One region of the Streptomyces sp. NPDC043878 genome, then DNA from elsewhere that is predicted to be linked to it. Evidence: riboswitches for the same ligand, from Rfam matches in the RefSeq annotation. Region 1 holds a riboswitch; the other holds the start of a gene.
What was found. Region 1 has a riboswitch for cyclic di-AMP ahead of AC07AZ_RS08525 (C40 family peptidase). Riboswitches for the same ligand answer to the same signal wherever they lie in the genome.
Positions count from the first base shown of each region.

Region 1 (7,700 bases):
AGGGTGTGGCCGAGCGCCAGGTGGGAGCCCCGCCACCCCTTCTCCTCGCACTCGGCCATGCCCTTGCCGAAGAGTTCCTCCGCACGCCATGGCTGGTCGCAGTACATGAACACCAGGGCGACCGAGACCGGCACCTCGAAACCCCGGTTCTCGGTGGTCCAGCTCATGCCGCCGCGCAGCGCCTCCTCCGCGCAGGCGAGGACGGTCTGCCGGGGCTCGCCGCGCACGAGGGCGTCCCAGGCCCGCAGGCCCAGGATGTACCGCTCCTCCAGACCGCGTCCGGTCAGCCTGGTGGCCAGTTTCGCCAGCTGCCGGGAGCGTGCGGCGGAGTCGGGCTCGTCCGCGCGGAACGCGCTCCACACGAAGTGATCGGCCTGCATACGCAGCCGGATGCGCGGACCGGTGGCCTGGTGTGCCTCGTCGGCGGCCACGGTCGCCGCCTCGGCCAGCCGGTCGGTGTGGGCCAGCGCCTGCGTGAGCCGGTAGACGATGGAGGCACGCAGGGCGGGGTCGACGCCGGGCTCGGCCAGCGCCTCCCGGAGATGGCTGACCGTGGCCGTGGGCTCGATCAGGAAGGTCGAGCAGGCCAGTTCGTGGAGGATGGCGGCGCGGTCCTCGGGCCGGGGCGGCTCCCGCAGTGCCCGGGTCAGGACCCGCCGGGCGGCCTCGGGGGCACCGGCGCGCAGGTACTCACGCCCGGCCGCCCGGAGACATTCGACCGCCTCGGGCCGCTCGTCGCAGGGGACCTCCAGCAGGTGCCGGGCGGCGGCGGTGGGGCCGAAGCCCGCGGCGCGGACCGCCTCGGCGGCCGCGTTGTGCAGTCCGACGCGCAGACTCGGCGGTATCGACCGGTAGACCGTCGTGGCGATCAGGGGATGGACGAACTCCAGCTCCCCGACCGGTCCGTGACCGTCCGTCAGGATACGGGCGGCGCGCAGCTTCTCCGTCGCCTCGGCGGCCTCCTGGCTGCCGATCACCGCGAGGTCGGCGGCGATCTGCGGCGAGAGGGAACCGCCCAGCACGGAGGCGGCCCACGCGAAGCGCACGGTGGTCGTACCGAGCCGCTTGAGACGCTGGACCAGTCCCGGGCCCTTGACCGCCGCTGCCAGGTCCCGCATCGCCGGCAGGTCGCCGCGGGTGCCCCTGACCCCCCGCTCGGCGAGCCGCAGGGCGAGTTCGACGGCCTCGAAGGGGCTTCCGCCGGTGACCGTCCAGCACTCCTGGCAGAACACGTCCTCCGCCGCGTCCCCGATCTCCTCCCGGACGATCCTGGCCACGCCCTCGGCGCTCAGGCGCTCCAGCAGGCGGGGGCGGTCGCCGTGGGTTTCGACCAGGGTACGGAAGGCGGCCGGTTCCGGGGGTGGTTCGTCGGGCCGGTAGGCGGCGACCACCAGCAGCGGCAGGTCCGCGGTCCGGGACGCGAACGCGGACAACCAGCCCAGGGATTCCGCGTCGGCCCAGTGCAGGTCGTCCAGGAGCAGGACGACGGGCGCCCTCGTCATCGTCAGGCGGGTCATGACCCAGTCCAGGCCGTCGCGGACCCCGACCGGGTCCGGCACATGGGCGGTGTCCGCCGCCTCCAGACCGAGCGCGGCGGCGACGATGTCGTACCAGCTGCCCAGGAACGCCCGGCGCTCGGTCTCGTCCATCGCGGCCAGCGAGGGCTGGAGGAGCTGGCGGACCACGTGGAACGCCAGCCCCTGTTCCTTCTCGCCGCCCTTGCCCGAGAGCACGGTGAGCCCGAGCGCGGTGGCGCGGGCGCGGGCGACCGTGATCAGGGTGGTCTTCCCGAGCCCGGCCGGACCGGCGAAGGCGAGGAACCCGCCGCACGACGGCCGCGGCACACCGTCGTCGCCACCGCGGAGATCCGACACGGCGGTTTCGAGGGCGCGCAGTTCGCTGTGGCGTTCGAGCAACGGACGGTGCCGGCCTATCGGTTGCCGCAGCCCAGGTGCCATGTGCGCTACCGCTTCCTGTCGTTGGGGGCGGGCGCCGAGCGTACGTCCTGACCGCGCCGGATGGCCGTATTGCGACATCAGGACGACAGGAAGGGTGAACTTTCCGCGGGAGCCGCCCACGCCTCCGTCCTGCGGTTAAAATGCCGCGGCCTCTGTCGTGCCGCGGCTCCTCTCACGCCGCGGCCCGGCTCAAGGTGTCGCGGAGGCGGTCGCTGTGTCCGCGTACCGTGGCACCGTGCGGGACCAGTGGTAACACCCCCTGATCCACCCCGCCATCCCCTCGACGTACCCCAGGCCGGCCGGGCTCAGCTCGGCCCGCACCGACTCGTGGAGGTGCTCGAACTCCCTGATGGTGTCGTTGATCAGCCGGATCGCCAGCAGCACCGCGCCCGGCAGCGAACACCGGTGCGCCCGGCGGCAGGCGAGGGCCAGGTTGATCATGCCGCCCGCCCGTTGCTCCTTGACGGCGGAGTACAGGTCGGGGATCCAGACCGCCGCGTCGGCCGACAGCCGCCCCAGCCGCCGTACGACGGGATGGTGCAGCTCACGGGCGTCCAGTTCGGTGTCCTGCGCGGCCTCGCACAGCGGATGGAACGGCTCGACACCCGCGATGAGCGAGCGGATCGACGTGCACAGCCCGGTCGGCGGCGGCGCCGGCTGCGTCTGGGCCACCGCCTCGTACAGCAGGCCGTGCACGTACTCACGGCTGTGCCAGGCCCAGCGGGCCGCCTGCGCGGGCGTGCACCGTTCCCGCACCTGGCGGTGGAGGTCGGTCAGGGCGGCCCCGAGGCGGGTGCTGGGGGGCCGGCCGTCCCGCAGGATGCCGACGCTCTCGGAGAGCATGGGCAGCAGCCGGCCGGGCTCGTGCCGTCCGAGTTCCTCCGCGCGGTCGTCGTAGACGAACTGGTAGGCGATCTGGTTGGCCACGATCTGGAGGAGTCCCGCGTCCACGGTGGGGCTGTTGAACGCCGCGAGTTCGGCGGGGCGGGTACGGGCGATCATCGCCGCCTGCTCCGGATCGTCGGTCAGGCCCCAGGCGCCGAGCCACCGGTCGACACCGGCCGTCGCCTCGGACACGTGCCGATTGCAGGCGAAGGGGAACGGCATGTAGAGGTGGGCGGCGATCAGGTCCCCGAGGCTCTCGGCCGCGGGCGCGTTCCGCGGGCCGACCGCGGCTTCCTCATGCGTCGTCGACACCGTCGTCACCTCCCGTCCGGACGTCGTGCGAGAAGGGCGCCGCGGCCGGCCGGGCGGCGGGCGAACGAACGCGGGACGGCGGTCCGGCCGGCCCGTGTGGTCGTGGGACGCAGGTCATCACGAGCGACCGCGGTCCCAACGTGGCGCCCGGGCGCGGTGGTTCGGCGGGGCCCGGCAGGTGGCGCAGGCGCCAGCGGGCGGCGACGGCCGCGACGGTCACCGTGGCCTCCGCCACCGCGAACCGGTCGCCCAGGCACCTGCGCCCGCCCGAGGCGAACGGCAGCATCGCGCCCGGCGGAACCTCGGCGGCGTGTTCCGGCAGCCAGCGCTCGGGCCGAAACCGCTCCGGGTCGGGGAACGAGGCCGGGTCGTGCTGGAGCAGATACGGGCTGTAGAGGACCGTGGCTCCCGCCGGAAGCCGGTGTCCGGCGAGCAGGGCCGGCCCGGTCGTCACGCGCATGAAGAGCCAGCCGGGCGGGCGACAGCGCAGGGTCTCGCTGACGACGCACCGGGTGTAGGGAAGGTTCGGCAGGTCCTCGGCGTCCGCTCGCCGTCCGCCGAGCACGCTGTCGACCTCCGCGTGCAGCCGGCGTTCCGCCCGCGGGTTGCGCGCGAGCAGGTCGAAGGCCGAGGCCAGGCACAGAGCGGTGCTCTCAGCCCCGGTGAGGAGCAGCGTGACGAGGTGGTCGTGGACCTCCTGCCCGGTGACCGCGGCGGCCCCGCCGTCACCGCACGTGGCCGCCAGCAGCGTTTCCAGCAGGTCGCGACGGCCCTGCGGGTCCGCCGGCCGCGCGGCGCGCCGTCGTTCCTCGACGGCCGCCCCGACGATCGCGTGGACCCGGGCGACGGCGCGGCGGTAACGCCGGTTCGCGGGCGTGGGAATCCGGAACAGGGCGTCGACCGGCACGGCCGTCCGCACGAACAGGCCGCGGACGATGACGGCGAGACAGTCCCGCAGTTCCGCGGCCGGCCCGTCACCGAGCGAGTCGGAGAACAGGACACGGCTGATCACCCGGGTGGTCAGGGCCAGCATCTCCGCACTGACGTCGACCTTCTCCGCCGCCCGCCACCGGCCACACGCCGACTCGGCCTCCCAGCCCATCAGTTCGGTGTGGGCGGCCACCCCGGCCGGGCGGAAGTCGGCCCGCAGCAGCGCGCGTTGCCGCCGGTACACGTCATGGCGGCAGGTGACCAGACCGTCGCCCATGACCGGCCGCAGCCGGTCGTACAACGGACCCCCCTTGTCGAAGGTGTGCGTGTCCAGGAGGACCTGGCGGACGAGATCGGGATGGCACGCCATCCAGGCGCGCAGGGGACCGAGACGTATCTCGACCAGATCCCCGTGGGACGGCAAAGAATTCAGAAAAGCCAGCGGTCGGCGGAACAGGGCGATAGCGTGACCGGCGAAAGGGAATATGCCCGGCGCAGTACCCATCGTCCAGGCGTGCTCTTTTTCAGGCGCGGTACCGTTCATCGAATACCACCTGCCCCCATCGACACACGAAACCGGTGGCTGATCCACCGACCTGCGTTCGTGTCAACTCCTGCCCAGCGCAGGTGCTTTCGGCCCACCGAATCCTCCGTACGCCGGGGCGCACGGGAGCACGCGGAAGCACTGGGTGAGCCCCCTCCGTGGCGCGCGGCATCCACTGGGGCGGTGTTCGCCGACGGATTCACGGGAAAAGCGAAATATCCCGCGCGATCCCTTCTCTCCGCACCGCCCTTTTCGCGCCGGGTTCCCCTGGCGGCAGCATTGCGGCGGGGTCGGGTATCGGTGCGCGGCGACAGGACCGGCCTCTCCCGAGGCATCGCCTTCCCCGGGTTCTACGAGGCCGGCCCTGCGGCAGGTGCCGCCGGGTTCAGGCGAGCCGTACGGCCCCGCGGACCGCCGACTCCCCGGCGAAGTACACCGACTCCTCACGGATGTACGTGCCCGGTCCCGGCGCGTGGATCATCATGCCGTCGCCGGTGTACAGGCCGAGGTGGCTCAGGTTGTCGTAGAAGAAGATCAGGTCTCCGGGCTGGACGTCGCCGAGCGGGATGACCGTGCCGGCGCTCGCCTGGTCGGGCGCGTTGCGCGGCAGGGCCACACCGGCCGCCCGCCAGGCGGCCTGGGTGAGACTGGCGCAGTCGTACGACTCCGGTCCGGTCGCGCCCCACACGCACGGCCTGCCGATCTGCGTGCGGGCGAACTCGAGCGCCCGTACGGCCTTTCCGCCGTTGCCCGGGTCCGCCAGGACGACCGGACCGGAGACGGCGACGGCGGCCGGGTGCCCCGTGTCGAGGACGGTGCTCATGGCCGCGACCGGCATCGGCGCCGGCGCCGGGGCCTGGACCGGCATCGGCGCCGGAGCCGCCTGCATCGGGACCGGAGCCGGGGCCTGCACCGGGGCCTGGAGGGATGCCTGGAACTGGAGGGGGGCCGGTTGCCGCCACGCCTCTTCCTCGGCCGCAGGGAGGGCCGAAAGAGGGGACGGCGCCTGGGTCTGGGTCTGGGCCTGGAGGGGGGCCGGTTGCCGCCACGCCTCTTCCTCGGCCGCAGGGAGGGCCGAAAGAGGGGACGGCGCCTGGGTCTGGGTCTGGAAGGGGACCGGTTGCTGCCACGTCAGCTCCTCGGCCACCGGGAGAGCCGGCGCCGTGCCGACGACGGCGGGAAGGCCGGGGATACCGGTGGAGCCGGGGATACCGGTGGAGCCGGGGATACCGGTGGAGCCGGGGAGGCCGGTGGAGGTTAGCCAGGGTTCCTGGGCCGGCGGCGCCTCGATCGCCGCGGCGGGCGTGCGCTGCCGGACCGCGTACCGCGCCAGCAGGTCACGGGCCTCGGCGAGCTTGCGCCGGTTCTGCTCCTTGGAGGTCAGCAGCGAGGATCGCTGGGTGTCGGCGGCCGGAGCGGCGGCCGTTTCCTGCCGGGGCCCCGGCACGGCCGGCAGCGCGGCGATCGCTCCGCCCGCCGCCGGGGGCAGGGCGGCCGTGGCCGGCCCCGCGGTCAGTTCCAGCGCGGGTCGTGCGGTGGGTCCGGCGGGCAGTTCCGGCACGGCGGGAGCCCGCTCGATCGCCGGCTCCGTTGCGACGAAGGGCCGTTCGGCGGGGCGGGCGGGGGCCGCGGCCTCGGGCGCCCGGTCACGCGGCAGCACCGCGGGGACGGTCGGGCCGAGCCGGGCGCGGGCCCCGTCGAACCACTGCCGGGTGACGGCGTCGAGGGACGGGTCGTCACGCCGGGGCCGGGCGGCGGTGGCCGGCTCGCCCCGGCGGCGCGTCCCCGCCGTCATCGCCCGGGTCGCGTTGTAGTTGCCGGTGGCGTTCTCGGCCTGGTCGTAGAGGGTGTTGACCCGCTGCTGGACCTCGTCGCGGCTGGGGGTGTCCTCCCCCGAGAGGGGTACGGCGTCGGCGGTCTGGGAGAACAGGGCCACCGAGGCGAGCGCGGCCGTCGCGAGGGCGGAACCGCCCATGCCGGGGAGGCCGAGACCACTGGGGCGCGATGTTCGTTCCGGCGCCATGAGAGACGTACTCCTTCCGTACTCCGCCTACCGGGTTAGCTGACGGGTTCGGGCTTCTGCTGCGGAAGGTGTGCCCTACGGCCCTGCCCCGAGAGGCGTCGGGCCGATTCACCCCAGGTCTTCGGTTGGGTCCCCGGCTCCGGCCGCCGTACGGCGCACCGAACTCGGCGGAGGCCGTACGACCCGGCGGGGTCCGCCGGAGCGAGTCGAACGGTCTGGCGTCAACTTAACCAACATGTGAGCCTTGTGTGAAGGTTGAAGTGCGGAATGTCCGATACGTAATTGTGACCTTCGTCGTACGGCGGTGTCCCGGCGCTCAGTTCGCGTGCCGTCGGCCCCGCCAGGACTCGTAGTGATCGAGCAGGGTCTGCTCGATCGGGCGGTAGGAGACGCCCAGTTCGTGCACGCTCCGGCTGTTGTCCACCCGGAAGCGGATGCCGAGGTGCTTGCGGATGTAGTCCTGGCTCAGCCCGAACGCCGGGCCGAGCACCCGCACCGGCCAGTGCGGAAGCGCGGTGCGCGGGAGGCGGAGGTCGAGCGGGTACCGGGTCCGGATGACCCGGGACATCTCGTGGAACGACGTCATGTGCCGCGCGGCGACGATGTAGCGGCCCTTCGCGTCGGGCCGCTCCGCCGCCGCGATGTGCGCCTCGGCCACGTCCCGCACGTCCACCGTCGTGAAGCTGAAGTCCGGTGCGCCGTAGAAGAAGTAGCCCTTGAAGAGTTCGTCCAGCAGGAACAGGCTGCCGGACTCGGACGCCGGTGTGAGGGAAGGGCCCAGGATCAGGCCGGGGTTGACGGACACCAGGCGCCAGCGGTCCTGGGCGGCCTCCGCCTCCCGGGCGGCACGCTCGGCCAGCGTCTTCGCGTAGTGGTAGGGGTTGTTCTCCACCGTGCTGGTGGTGTTGAAGTACCGCTCGGTCAACACCCCCTCGTCCATGTCCAGGACGTCGGCGTAGTCACCGAAGATCGCGCCGACGGTGGAGGTGAGGACCACCCGCTCGACAGTCGGCGCCCGCTCCACGGCGGCCAGCACGTTGCGCGTGCC
Region 1 covers NZ_JBWKDW010000004.1:174,216-181,915, reverse strand. The annotation lists gene AC07AZ_RS08540 (ATP-binding protein) at 1-1,958, opposite strand, end outside; gene AC07AZ_RS08535 ((-)-alpha-amorphene synthase) at 2,148-3,155, opposite strand; gene AC07AZ_RS08530 (cytochrome P450) at 3,139-4,509, opposite strand; gene AC07AZ_RS08525 (C40 family peptidase) at 5,015-6,652, opposite strand; cyclic di-AMP (ydaO/yuaA leader) riboswitch at 6,661-6,832, opposite strand; gene AC07AZ_RS08520 (NAD-dependent epimerase/dehydratase family protein) at 6,969-7,700, opposite strand, start outside.

Region 2 (7,700 bases), on a different contig from region 1:
CCGGCTCGACGAGATCCCGCACGAGCTGGCCAACCCCTCCCGCCGGGCCGCCAAGGAACTCTCCAGGGAGCTGTTCCCTGCGACGGCGCGCATGTCGCGTCCGCGCCAGGGCACCGAGGAGACGGTCACCGCGATCGACTCCGCGGCGGTTCGCGCCTTCTACGAGAAGCACGTCCGCCCCGCCACCGCGACCGCCGTCGTCGTCGGTGACCTCACCGGCATCGACCTCGACGCGCTGCTCGGCGACACCCTGGGCGCCTGGACCGGCTTCCAGGCCGAGCCCCGGCCGGTGCCGCCCGTGACCGCAGACGACACGGGCCGGGTCGTCATCGTGGACCGTCCCGGCGCCGTCCAGACGCAGCTGCTCATCGGCCGCGTGGGCCCCGACCGGCACGACCGCGTGTGGCCCGCGCGCGTGCTGGGCACCTACTGCCTCGGCGGCACCCTCACCTCGCGCCTGGACCGCGTCCTGCGCGAGGAGAAGGGATACACCTACGGCGTGCGGGCGTTCGGGCAGGTGCTGCGCTCCGCCCCGGACGGCACCGGCGCCGCGATGCTCGCCATCAGCGGCTCCGTGGACACGCCCAACACGGGCCCCGCCCTCCAGGACCTGTGGACGGTGCTCCGCACGCTCGCCGAAGGCGGGCTCACCGACGCCGAGCGCGATGTCGCCGTACAGAACCTGGTCGGTGTGGCGCCGTTGAAGTACGAGACCGCGGCGGCCGTCGCGGGCACGCTGGCCGACCAGGTCGAGCAGCACCTGCCCGACGACTACCAGGCGACGCTCTACCAGCAGCTCGCCGCGACCGGCACGGTGGAGGCCACGGCGGCGGTCGTGAGCGCCTTCCCGGTGGACCGTCTGGTGACGGTCCTCGTCGGGGACGCGGCTCAGATCAAGGAGCCCGTGGAGGCCCTCGGCATCGGCGAAGTCACCGTCGTCTCCGCCGAGTAGCGGACCGGCCGGCCGGCGGCCGGAGACGCCTGCGGGGCCCTGGTGACTGAGGAGTCGTCAGGGCCGCCGTATGTCCGAATTGAGGGAGAGCAATCCTGTCTGCTCTGTGGCGTGCGCTACAAAAAGCGTGATCCGTTTGAGGATTGAAAGCGGCCGCGTCTAGCGTCATGCCGGCTGTCCGTCAGGCACCGCGCCGCATCCGCGGCACCGGGCAGTCATCGCCGAGTCCCCGTATGGCGCGAGCCAGGGGAGCCGGGGACCCACCATGAGTCCCTGGGGTGAATCGGACGCCCGCGCGCCAGCGAGGGGGTCCGTAGGAGACCTTCCTGCTCCGAACCCGTCAGCTAACCCGGTAGGCGAGAAGGAAGGAAAGGACCAGCCACTTCATGGCGTTCACCCGCGCCGCCGGGAAGCACCGTCGTCCCAGCCGGATGCACCGCACCACCGTTCGCGCGGCGGGCGTCGCCGCGCTCGCCACCACCGGTGTCGTCGGCACCCTGGCCGCTCCCGCGCTCGCCGCGGAGCCCTCTGTCGAGCAGACCGGCCTCACCCCGGTCATCACCATCGGTGACTCGCTCGCCGAGAAGATCGACGCCCAGGCGGCCGCCCAGCAGCAGGCCGCCGAGGACACCGCGCGCAGGGAGGCCGCCGAGGCCGCCGCGCGCAAGGAGGCCGCGGCAGCCGCAGAGAAGGCCCGCGAGGCCAAGGAGCGTGCCACGCGCGAGGCCGAGCGCAAGCGCCTCAACACCTTCGTGCTGCCCGTCACCGGCTCGTACGTCTCCACCGGCTACCAGGCCAGCAGCGGGCTGTGGGCCTCCGGCACCCACACCGGCATCGACTTCCACGCGGCGAGCGGCACGTCCGTGCACGCGGTCGGCTCGGGCACGGTCGTCGAGGCCGGCTGGGGCGGCGCGTACGGCAACAACATCGTGATCAAGATGATCGACGGGACGTACACGCAGTACGGTCACCTGTCGTCCATCGGCGTCTCGGTGGGTCAGACGGTCACTCCCGGCCAGCAGATCGGCCTGTCCGGCGCGACCGGCAACACCACCGGCCCGCACCTGCACTTCGAGGCCCGTACGACGGCGGAGTACGGCTCGGACATCGACCCGGTCGCCTACCTCCGTTCGCACGGCGTGAGCGTCTGACAACCCGTCGCCGCGCAGGCCGGGCCGCCGTCAGCGGCGCGTACCGGCCCCCGCGAGCACCGACCGTCCCGCGACGGACTGCGGCACTTCCCGAAGCCCCGGCTCTCCAGCCGGGGCTTTCGGTGTTTCCGGCCCCCTGCTGTCCAAAAAATATCCATGGATTCCGGTCCGCCGTCGGAAATTCCCGCTCATTGCAATAGAGTCACTGGACAAGCGTCAATCGTCGACGTTTCACGGGGATTAAGGCGGAGGTCGGTCATGCGTATTCCGGCGCACTCGGTGTGCACGGCGATCCGGGACGACATCGTCGCCGGTGTCTACGAGCGTGGCAGCCGCCTCACCGAGGAACTGCTCGCCCGCCGCTACGGCGTCTCCCGCGTCCCCGTCCGTGAAGCCCTGCGCACCCTGGAGGCCGAGGGGTTCGTGGTGACCCGGCGGCACGCGGGCGCGTGCGTCGCGGAACCCACCGAGCAGGAGGGTGCCGACCTCCTGGAGATGCGCATGCTCCTGGAGCCGCTGGGTGCCTCACGCGCCGCGCAGCGGCGTACCGAGGCCCATCTGAAGGTGCTGCGCGGCCTGGTCAGGTTGGGCCAGGAGCGGGCCAGGCGGGGCAACAGCGAGGACCTGCGCTCCCTGGGTGGCTGGTTCCACGAGACGCTCGCCCAGGCCTCCGGCAGCCCGGCGCTGACCTCGATGCTGACCCAGCTGCGTCACAAGATCGCCTGGATGTTCGTGCTGGACGCGCCCGCCGACCCGGTGGACTCCTGGGCGGAGCACGGCGCGATCGTGGACGCCGTGGCGCGCGGCGACAGCGAGCGCGCGCGGGCGGTCACGGCGCTGCACACGGAGCGCGCGACGACCGCGCACCGGTTGCGTTTCGGCGCGGGCGGCGACCGCACCGACCGTGTGAGGAACTCGCAACCTCCCGTAAACATGTCGGGTCTGCGGCATTAACACGGGCACCGTATACAAAGAAGTGCTATTCGGCGGCCGATATTTGTGCTGCCCTTTTTCGCGTGTCCCGGTGAATTCCGTGCCCGCGGCATTTGCGTGTCCGTGGCGGCGACGTAAGCCGTGCTCGCGGTAAAAGCATCCGCCCGTACCGGAAAACGGCGCAGCCGCGCCGACCGGAAAGGCCGACGCGGCTGCGGGTGTGGAGCGGAGGCCCTCAGACGGTCTCGGGGAGCTCCTCGAGGCCCTCGGCCACCAGCTTCGCGAGGCGGTCGAGCGCGGCGTCCGCGCCCTCCGCGTCGGAGGCGAGGACGATCTCCTCGCCACCCTGGGCGCCCAGGCCCAGGACAGCCAGCATGGAGGCCGCGTTGACGGGGTTGCCGTCGGCCTTGGCGATCGTCACGGGGACACCTGTGGCCGTGGTGGCCCGGACGAAGATGGAGGCGGGGCGGGCGTGGAGGCCCTCCGCCCAGCCGACGTTGACGCGGCGCTCAGCCATGTGATGCTGCCCTTCAGTGCTCAGGGTTGTCTAGACCAGTTTCCCATACCGTGAAGCATGCCCGAGGAGGGTGTCGTCCCGCCCCTCGGTGACGTCGGACCGCGGCCTCGGTCCGACGTCCGTCCTCCACAGACTGCCTCGCGCCGTTGTCGTACGCGAGCCGTACTCTGGGGCCCATGCAGACCTCGCCGGACCGGCACGAGTACCCCGCTCACTGGGAGGCCGACGTGGTGCTGCGCGACGGGGGTACCGCGCGCATCCGGCCCATCACCGTCGACGACGCCGAGCGCCTGGTCAGCTTCTACGAGCAGGTGTCGGAGGAGTCGAAGTACTACCGCTTCTTCGCGCCCTACCCTCGCCTGTCCGCCAAGGACGTCCACCGCTTCACGCACCACGACTTCGTGGACCGGGTGGGACTCGCGGCCACCATCGGCGGCGAGTTCATCGCCACCGTACGCTACGACCGCATCGGCGCCGACGGCATGGCCGCCTCGGCGCCCGCCGACGAGGCCGAGGTCGCCTTCCTGGTACAGGACGCCCACCAGGGGCGCGGGGTGGCCTCCACGCTCCTCGAACACATCGCGGCCGTCGCGCGCGAGCGCGGCATCCGCCGCTTCACCGCCGAGGTGCTGCCCGCCAACACCAAGATGATCAAGGTGTTCACGGACGCCGGCTACACGCAGAAGCGCAGCTTCGAGGACGGCGTCGTCCACCTGGAGTTCGACCTCGAACCCACCGACCGCTCGCTGGCCGTGCAGCGCGCGCGGGAACAGCGCGCCGAGGCGCACTCGGTAGGGCGGCTGCTGGCACCAGGCTCCGTCGCCGTCGTCGGAGCCGGCCGCGCCCCCGGCGGCGTGGGCCGCGGCGTCCTCGACAACCTCAGGGGCGCCGGCTTCACCGGCAGCCTCTACGCCGTGAACAAGGCCTTCCCCGAGGAGCAGAAGGAGCTCGACGGCATCCCCGCGTACCGCTCGGTGCGTGACGTGGACGGGCCCGTCGACGTGGCGGTCGTCGCGGTGCCGGCCGAGCACGTGCCCGAGGCCGTCGCCGAGTGCGGCGCGCACGGGGTGCAGGGACTCGTCGTGCTCTCCTCCGGGTACGCCGAGAGCGGCCCCGAAGGGCGTGAGCGCCAGCGTGAACTCGTCCGGCACGCGCGCGCGTACGGGATGCGGATCATCGGGCCCAACGCCTTCGGGATCATCAACACCTCGCCGCGGACCCGGCTCAACGCCTCCCTCGCTCCCGAGATGCCGCGGCCGGGGCGGATCGGGCTGTTCGCGCAGTCCGGCGCCATCGGTATCGCCCTGCTGTCCCGGCTGCACCGGCGCGGTGGAGGGGTCACCGGCACCACGGGAGTGTCCACCTTCGTGTCCTCCGGCAACCGGGCCGACGTCTCCGGCAACGACGTACTCCAGTACTGGTACGACGACCCGGACACCGACGTCGCCCTCATGTACCTGGAGTCCATCGGCAACCCCCGCAAGTTCACCCGCCTCGCGCGGCGTACGGCCGCGGCGAAACCGCTGGTCGTGGTGCAGGGCGCCGGTTCGGCCCCGCAGGGACACGCCGTCCGTGCGACGCGGCTGCCGCACGCGACGGTGTCCGCGCTGCTCCGCCAGGCCGGGGTGATCCGCGTGGAGACGATCACCGAACTCGTGGACACCGGCCTGCTGCTCGCACGGCAGCCGCTGCCGACAGGGCCCCGGGTGGCGATCCTCGGGAACTCCGAGTCGCTGGGGCTGCTGACCTACGACGCGTGTCTGTCCGAGGGGCTGCGGCCGCTGAGCCCGCTGGACCTGACGACCGGCGCGTCCCCGGGCGACTTCCGCTCGGCGCTGTCGCGCGCGCTGGCCGACGACACGTGCGACGCGGTGGTCGTGACGGCCATTCCGGCGGTGGGGGAGGGGTCCGCGGGGGACGCCGCTCTGGCCGAGGCCCTGCGGGCGGCCGCCGACGAGGTCCCCGGGAAGCCGGTGCTGGTGGTCCACGTCGAACTCGGTGGTCTCGCCGAGGCGCTGTCGGCCGCGGCCAGTACCGCCCCGCAGGCGGCCCCGGCCTCCCTCGCCCCGGACCGGCCGACGACTGCGGGGCCCACGCGCCCCCGGACGACGGACACCACGCCACCCCCGACCGCCGGCACCACGCAGCCCGCCACCCCGGGTTCCACGCATCCGACCGCCGCCGACCCGCCCCCGTCGGTTCGCGCCACGCCGCTGTCACCTGTGCAGTCACCGACCGCACCCCCGCCCGGGGCCGTCGCCGAGTCCTGCTCACGGCTCATCCCGGCCTACCCGGCGGCCGAACGCGCGGTGCGGGCCCTCGCCGAAGCCGTGCGGTACGCGCAGTGGCGGCGGGAGGCCGCCGAGCCGGGCCGGGTGCCCGAGTACGAGGACATCGACGAGAAGCGGGCCGCCGGGTTGATCGGCGGGCTCCTCGCCCGCGGGGAGGGGCGCACGCTCGGCCTCGAGGAGACCTGCGACCTGCTCGCCACCTACGGCGTCCAGGTGCACCGCGCCCTGCCCGCACCCACCCCCGACGCCGCCGCCGAAGCCGCCCGCGTCCTCGGCTACCCCGTGGCCCTCAAGGCCACCGCCCCGCACCTGCGGCACCGCGCCGACCTGGGCGGCGTACGGCTGGATCTCGCGGACGAAGAGCAACTGCGTCGCGCGTACGCCGAGTTGACGGAGCTGTTCGGAGAGCCGGAGGGGCTGCGTCCGGTCGTCCAGGGAATGGCCCCGCGCGGGGTGGACACGGTGGTACGCGCGGTCATCGACCCGGCGGCCGGAGCGGTGCTGTCGTTCGGGCTCGCCGGCGCCGCCTCGCAACTGCTCGGGGACATGGCGCACCGGCTGGTTCCGGTCACCGACCGGGAGGCGACCTCACTGGTGCGGTCGATCCGGACGGCTCCGCTCCTGTTCGGCTGGCGCGGGTCCACACCGGTCGACACCCCCGCGCTGGAGGAGCTGCTTCTGCGGGTGTCGCGGCTGGTCGACGACCATCCGGAGGTCGTCGAGATCACCCTGGAGCCGGTCGTGGTCGCCCCGCGCGGCCTGAGCGTGCTCGGCGCCTCCGTGCGCCTGGCCCCGCCGCCCGCCCGCGACGACCTGGGTCCGCGCACCCTCCCGGTGTACTGACCGGTCGGCCGCGGGAGCGACCGGCCGGGCCGCCGGCGAACCGCCGGTCGACCGGTCGCGCGGGGCACTGAGCGACGTTTCCTGTGTACGGAGCGGTGCCTCGCAGTCAGTGCGCCACCGTAGGATGGACGTCATGGCCAAGACCAGTACGACGACCCAGGGGCTGCGTGCGGCGATCGAGCGCAGCGGCTACTACCCGGCCCTCGTGGCCGAGGCGGTGGAGGCCGCCGTGGGCGGCGAGCCCATCCGGTCGTACCTGGTCCACCAGGAGACGACGTTCGACCAGAACGAGGTGCGCCGGCATGTGACCGTGCTCGTCCTCACCGGCAACCGTTTCATCGTCAGCCACACCGACGAGCAGGCCGCGGACAGCACCTCTCCCACGCCGTACGCCACCACGTCCACCGAGTCCGTGAAGATCGGCCGGATCTCTTCGGTCGTGGTCAGCCGCGTCGTCGCCAACCCGGAGTCGTACACGCCGGGCACGCTGCCCCGCGAGATCGTGCTGACCATCGGCTGGGGCGCCGTCTCCCGGATCGACCTGGAGCCGGCCGCCTGCGGCGACCCCGACTGCGAGGCCGACCACGGCTACACGGGCAGTTCCACGGCGGACGACCTCAGCCTGCGGGTCAGCGAGGCGGGGGACGGCCCGGAGACCGTGCGCCAGGCCCTCACCTTCGCGCAGGCCATCTCCGAGGCGACCGCGGACGTGCCCCGCTGATGGCGCAGCCCGCCGCGTGGGACCACTTCCCGGAACCCCTCGCCGTCGACTCCGCGCCGGTCCCGGAGTACGGCTCCGGTTCCCTCGCCGACCTGCTGCCCACGCTGGCGGCGGGCATGGCCGTACCGGGAACGACCGCCACGATCACCGAGTTGACCGCCGCCGACCGCAACTGCGTCTTCCTGGTCGACGGGCTCGGCTGGGAGCAGCTGCGAGCCCACCCGGACGAGGCGCCCTTCATGACCTCGCTCCTCGCCAGCTCGCGCGGAGGCACCGGACGCCCCCTGACCAC
Region 2 covers NZ_JBWKDW010000001.1:723,841-731,540, reverse strand. The annotation lists gene AC07AZ_RS03115 (M16 family metallopeptidase) at 1-952, shown strand, start outside; cyclic di-AMP (ydaO/yuaA leader) riboswitch at 1,162-1,325, shown strand; gene AC07AZ_RS03110 (M23 family metallopeptidase) at 1,339-2,103, shown strand; gene AC07AZ_RS03105 (GntR family transcriptional regulator) at 2,362-3,057, shown strand; gene AC07AZ_RS03100 (HPr family phosphocarrier protein) at 3,272-3,553, opposite strand; gene AC07AZ_RS03095 (bifunctional acetate--CoA ligase family protein/GNAT family N-acetyltransferase) at 3,730-6,687, shown strand; gene AC07AZ_RS03090 (DUF5998 family protein) at 6,821-7,408, shown strand; gene AC07AZ_RS03085 (alkaline phosphatase family protein) at 7,408-7,700, shown strand, end outside.
Region 2: another riboswitch for cyclic di-AMP. It lies ahead of AC07AZ_RS03110 (M23 family metallopeptidase); the one in region 1 lies ahead of AC07AZ_RS08525 (C40 family peptidase).